2 regions of the Burkholderia torrens genome follow, and region 1 is predicted to be linked to the other one. Evidence: predicted binding sites of a transcription regulator. Region 1 holds the regulator's gene; the other holds the start of a gene.
The links. The regulator FNR, encoded in region 1, switches genes on or off when oxygen is low (the NO sensors DNR and NnrR bind a similar motif). The targets are predictions, from matches to a motif close to TTGATNNNNATCAA.

Region 1 (3,206 bases):
CGATGCACATGCGTTGATCGAAGTCATGCCGAAACGGCGCGATTGCGATTGAATGGCGATACGTGCGGTGCATCGATGCGCGTACCCATGCAACGCGTCATGCCGCTGCCTGCTCATGCGTTCCCGCCCGCCGACGCGAACGGCGACCACGACCGAGCCACGCACCGCACGTCGCGCGACGCAGCCACGCGCCCCGACGAGTACCTCACTGCAAAGTCCCCGCCGTTGGTTTACTCTGCCTCGCAGCATCGCGCATTGCCCAGCCTGATCGGCCATCCGGCCGACTTCGTTTCAACTCGCCACTCGGAGACACTATGTACAAGCGTATTCTGGTTGCCGTCGACGGCAGCGACACGTCCCGCCACGCGTTCGATGCCGCGCTGGCGCTCGCGAAAGCGCACGGCGCAGAACTGCAGCCGTTCTACGTCGTCGAGAACGCCGCGATCTACTACAACGTGCCCGGCTACGATCCGTCCGTGCTGCGCGATCAGCTCGTCGCGCAGGGCAACGAACTCGCGCAGGATTTCACGAAGCTGATGCAGGCCGCCGGCGTGAAAGGCGAAACGCGGCTGAACGAAGCGACGTCGATCAACGATGTGTCGTCGCTGATCCTCGACGGCGCGAAGGCGTTCGGCGCCGATCTCCTCGTGCTCGGCACGCACGGCCGCCGCGGGTTCCGCCGCCTCGTGCTCGGCAGCATCGCCGAGCAATGCGTGCGGCACGCCACGCTGCCCGTGCTGCTGATTCCGGCGGCCGCCAACGTCGACGAACCCGCCGCCTGACGGCATCCGGCATGCGCCGCCGGTCGCGACGTTTTGTCACCCGACAGCGGCAACTTGCGGTGGGACAATGATTCCGTCGATTCAACGCCGGAGTAAACGATCATGCTGACGCCCGTCGCCACACGTCCCGCCGCCACGCCTCATGCCGGTAGCTGGGCGCCTCGCCAGGCCGCGCACTGCTCGTCATGCGCAATGCGGCACCTGTGCATGCCGCAGGGCCTGGCACCCGAAGCACTCAACCGCCTCGAGTCGGTCATCTGCGCGGCTCGCCCCGTCAAGCGCGGCGAAGCGCTGTTCCGCGAAGGCGACGCATTCGACAACCTGTACGCCGTGCGCTCGGGTTCGCTGAAAACCGTCGCGACGCGCCATGACGGCCGCGAACAGGTCACGGGCCTGCATCTCGCCGGTGAAGCGCTCGGCCTCGACGGTATCTGCGACGACACCCACCCGCGCACCGCGGTCGCGCTGGAAGACAGCTCCGTCTGCGTGATCCCGTACAGCGCGCTGAAGACCCTGTGCTCCGAAGCCGGCTCGATGCAGCTGCGCATGCACAAGCTGATGAGCGAACAGATCGTGCGCGAAACGTCGCAAACGATGCTGCTCGGTTCGCTGAATGCCGAGGAGCGCGTCGCCGCTTTCCTGCTCGACGTGTCGTCGCGCTACCTGAAGCGCGGTTACTCGCCGTCGGAATTCAACCTGCGGATGACGCGCGAAGACATCGGCAGCTATCTCGGCATGACGCTCGAAACGGTCAGCCGCACGCTGTCGAAGTTCCAGAAGCGCGGCCTGATCGAAATGCAGGGCCGCCACGTGCAGATCGTCGACTTCGACGGCCTGCAGCACGTCTGATCCCGCGCGGCGCGCACGGCTCGCGCGCCGCCTGCATCGCACCCCGAATCAATCGAGAAACAGCGCGGCGCGCGCCTTCAGCGCCGCGCTGAAGTCGTCGAGCCAGCCGATCGACAGACGCCAGCTCTGCCAGTAGAGATCGATGTCGACGGTCCGCCCGCGCGACATGTCCACCAGCTCGCCCGCCGCCAGTTGGCGATCGACCATCCGGTCCGGGCACATCCCCCATCCCAATCCCGTTTCGCATGCGCGCAGATAACCCGCGACGTGCGGTATCCAGTGCTGCGGCGGATCGAGATCCGCGCGTGTCACGCGCCGGATGAAACGCGCCTGCAGCCCGTCCTTCGGATTGAACATCACGCACGGCGCGCGGCGCAGCGCGTCGCGCGTGATGCCCGCACCGAAATAGCGTTCGTAAAACACCGGCGAGCACACCGCGCGATAGCGGATGCGCCCGAGCCGCTCGGAGCGGCATCCCTGGATCGGCTCGGCCTGCGCGGTCACGGCGCCCTGCACGCTGCCGTCGCGAATGCGCGACGCCGTGTAATCCTGGTCGTCGATCACGAGGTCGAGCAACGTCTCGCGCTCCGTGCAGAACGGCCCGACCGCGTCGATGAACCACGTCGCGACGCTGTCGTCGTTGACGGCCACGCGCAACGTCGGCCACGCGCTCGCGATCTGGCCCGGCAGCGCCGGCATCCGGCCGCCCAGTTCGGCTTCGAGCAACTGCACGCGCTCGGTATGCCGGCACAGCAGCGCACCCGACGTCGTCGCGACGCACGGCTGCCCGCGCTTGACGAGCACGCTGCCGACGCGCTCCTCCAGCAGCTTCACGCGCTGCGACACGGCCGACGGCGTGACATTCAGCTCCTTGGCCGCCCGCTCGAACGAACCGTGCCGGATCACGGCCGCGAGGGCATCGAGCAACGCGTAGTCGAGCATTAGATTTCCTTAATCCGCATTAGGTGAATTAGCTTCTCTTATTCTCATGCTGACCGCAGACTAGCGCTACCCGATTCATTCGTCTACTGCTTCCACCGCTGCCCATCATCATGAACTGGCTCGCTTTTTCCCACGGCGCCGCCCTGTGCGGTTCGCTCATCGTCACCATCGGCGCACAGAACGCGTTCGTCCTCCGCCAAGGCATCATGCGCGCGCATGTCGGCAAGATCGTGCTGCTGTGCGCGGTGTCCGACATGATCCTGATCGGCGCGGGCGTCGGCGGCGCGTCGGTGCTCGTCGAACGCTATCCGACCTTCGTTCATGCGGTGCTGTACGTCGGCCTCGCGTATCTCGCCTGGTTCGGCATCAACGCGCTGCGCCGCGCGTTCAAGCCGGGTCACGCAACGCTCGACGTGCGCGGCGACGCGGTCGCGCCGCCATCGCAAGGCGCGCTCTCGATCGTGCTGATGACGCTCGCGTTCACCTGGCTCAATCCGCACGTGTATCTCGACACGTTCCTGCTGATCGGCACGGCCGGCGCACGCGAGCCGGAAGGCGCGCGGCTCGCGTTCGCGATCGGCGCGATGACGGTCAGCGTCGTGTGGTTCCTCGGGCTCGGCTACGGCGCGCGAC
Region 2 (3,206 bases), on a different replicon from region 1:
ACAGCGTCAGGGGCGTGCGGCGAGGTGCCGCATGCGCGCCAAGCGTCGCGCGTGACAGCTGCCCGTTACGCGTCCGGATCGACGCCGCGCCCGATGATCTTCGTCGGGAACGGCTCGCCGCGGGCACGCGACGGCTGCGCGTGCGGATCGTCGTCCGCGTCGCGGCGGCGCGGCGCGATCGCGTCGAGCAATGCCTGCTGCTCGGGCGGAATCCGGTAATCCCAGCCGAACCGGCTCAATTGCAGGCTCTGCGCGATCCGCAGCGCGGGCTCCATGAAGCGGATCGCCGCGGGCGGCGCGTAGCGCGCCTCGACGGTCTTCAGGAACAGCGACAGCCAGCGGCTGAAATGGGCCGGCTCGATCCCGTCGAGCGGCTGGTGCGCCTGCTGCACGTTGCCGCGATAGCCCTTGGTGCCGAGCACGAGGCTCGACCAGAACGTGACCATCTTCGGCAGGTGGTCGTCCCAGCGCCCGGCCAGCTTCGCGTCGAACACGGGCCCGAGCAGCGGATCGGCGCGCACGCGGTCGTAGAACGCGTAGACGAGATCGCGGATGTTGTCTTCGGTCGGCTCGGCATCGCGAGGGCGGGCCGGTGCGGTATCGGGCGAGGCGGGCAGGGCGGTCATGGCAAAAAGGGGCCGGTAGATCGGGGCGCCGACGGGCGGTGACGTGGGTGTCAGGCAGGACGCCGGTCGGATTTTGACGCAAAATAGCGTCCAATACCCGCTGAAAACGTGTAACTGTCACGCATCTTATTGCGCGCACGCGATCCCGGCAACCCGGGGCGCGGAACGGGACCGTCGGCCGATCCCGCGGGCACCGCGATCGGCCCGCCTCACGTCATCGGGACACGTTCGCTCACTTCCGTATCCGCTCATGAGACTCACCGACTACACCGACTATTCGCTGCGCGTGATGCTGTACCTTGCCGTACGCGGAGAGGGGCTCGCGACGATCCAGGAGATCTCGGATGCCTACGGCATCTCGAAGAACCATCTGATGAAAGTCGTGCAGCAGCTCGGCGAGCTGGGATGGGTCGACACGGTTCGCGGCCGCAATGGCGGGCTGCGGCTCTTCCCGCAATCGCTGCAGCTGACGGTCGGCGAGGTCGTGCGCGCGACCGAGAGCGACTTCGCGCTGGTCGGTTGCTTTCCGACCGACAGCGGCGAATCGCGCGGCTGCGTGATCGAGCCGCAGTGCCGCCTGAAGGGTGTGCTGGCGGCCGCGCGCGACGCGTTTTTCGCCGAACTCGACCGTCACCGGCTCAGTGAACTCGTCGAGCCCGCGTCGCCGATCGCGGCGCTGCTCGGTATCCGTCCGGGTGCGCTCGTGCGTGCCGACGCGCCACAGGACGACGCGCCGGCGATCGTCGAGCCGCCGTCGGCGGCCGGCTGACACGCGGGCGCCGCGCCCCGCGATCCGGGCGCGGCCCGTCCGAAAGCCGCTTCCAGCCAATCCAGCAATTTTTGCGCTGAATCAACCCGAATTTCGCTTGAAAGCCGCATAACCATCCTCATCTTGGTGTTAATCGAAAATTGGAGGTCTCGACTAAATGAGAATCGACAAGCTCACCACCAAGTTCCAGGAAGCACTCGCGGACGCGCAAAGCCTCGCGGCAGGCCGCGACAATCAATACATCGAACCCGTTCACGTCCTCGCGGCGCTGGTCGCGCAGCAGGACGGTTCCGCCCGCTCGCTGATGTCGCGCGCGGGTGTTCACATTCAGGCGCTGCAGGGCGCGCTGAACGAAGCCATCTCGCGCCTGCCGCAAGTGACGGGCACGGGCGGCGACATCCAGATCGGCCGTGAACTGGCCGGGCTGCTGAACCAGGCCGACAAGGAAGCGCAGAAGCTCAACGACACGTTCATCGCGAGCGAGATGTTCCTGCTCGCCGTGTCCGACGACAAGGGCGAAGCCGGCAAGCTCGCGCGCCAGCACGGCCTCACGCGCAAGGCGCTCGAAGCGGCGATCGCCGCGGTGCGCGGCGGCTCGCAGGTGCACAGCCAGGACGCGGAAAGCCAGCGCGAAGCGCTGAAGAAATACACGGTCGACCTGACCGAGCGCGCGCGTGCGGGCAAGCTCGACCCGGTGATCGGCCGCGACGACGAAATCCGCCGCTCGATCCAGATCCTGCAGCGCCGCACGAAGAACAACCCGGTGCTGATCGGCGAGCCGGGCGTCGGCAAGACCGCGATCGTCGAGGGGCTCGCGCAACGGATCGTCAACGGCGAGGTGCCGGAGACGCTGAAAGGCAAGCGCGTGCTGTCGCTCGACATGGCCGCGCTGCTCGCCGGTGCGAAGTATCGCGGCGAATTCGAGGAGCGCCTGAAGGCCGTGCTCAACGACATCGCGAAGGACGAAGGCCAGACGATCGTCTTCATCGACGAAATCCACACGATGGTCGGCGCGGGCAAGGCCGAAGGCGCGATGGACGCGGGCAACATGCTGAAGCCGGCGCTGTCGCGCGGCGAGCTGCACTGCATCGGCGCGACCACGCTCGACGAATACCGCAAGTACATCGAGAAGGACGCCGCGCTCGAGCGCCGCTTCCAGAAGGTGCTCGTCGACGAGCCGAGCGTCGAGGCGACGATCGCAATCCTGCGCGGGCTGCAGGAGAAGTACGAACTGCACCACGGCGTCGACATCACCGACCCGGCGATCGTCGCCGCGGCCGAGCTGTCGCACCGCTACATCACCGACCGCTTCCTGCCCGACAAGGCCATCGACCTGATCGACGAAGCCGCTTCGAAGATCAAGATGGAAATCGATTCGAAGCCCGAAGAGATGGACAAGCTCGACCGCCGGCTGATCCAGCTGAAGATCGAGCGCGAAGCCGTGAAGAAGGAGCAGGACGAAGCGTCGCAGAAGCGCCTGCAGCTGATCGAGGAAGAGATCGACCGCCTCGGCCGCGAGTATGCGGACCTGGAAGAGATCTGGACCGCCGAGAAGGCCGCGGTGCAGGGCAGCGCACAGCTCAAGGAAGAAATCGAGAAGGTGCGGGCGGACATCGCGCGGCTGCAGCGTGACGGCAAGCTGGAGAAGGTCGCCGAGCTGCAGTACGGCAAGCTGCCGCAGCTCGAGGCACAGCTGAAGCAGGTCACGCAGGCCGAAGAGCAGGAGCAGCACAGCCCGACGCGTCCGCGCCTGTTGCGTACGCAGGTCGGCGCCGAGGAAATCGCGGAAGTCGTGTCGCGTTCGACGGGGA

Region 2: a site for FNR is predicted at 1,467-1,480, ahead of clpB (ATP-dependent chaperone ClpB). Genes of this name have one in related genera too.

Annotation. Positions count from the first base shown of each region.
Region 1 is NZ_OZ480212.1:3,159,961-3,163,166, forward strand. It holds gene AC5LXX_RS30405 (universal stress protein) at 315-782, shown strand; gene fnr (fumarate/nitrate reduction transcriptional regulator Fnr) at 885-1,631, shown strand; gene AC5LXX_RS30415 (LysR family transcriptional regulator ArgP) at 1,680-2,573, opposite strand; gene AC5LXX_RS30420 (LysE/ArgO family amino acid transporter) at 2,684-3,206, shown strand, end outside.
Region 2 is NZ_OZ480211.1:2,067,449-2,070,654, reverse strand. It holds gene AC5LXX_RS09470 (group III truncated hemoglobin) at 66-626, opposite strand; gene AC5LXX_RS09465 (Rrf2 family transcriptional regulator) at 877-1,395, shown strand; gene clpB (ATP-dependent chaperone ClpB) at 1,553-3,206, shown strand, end outside.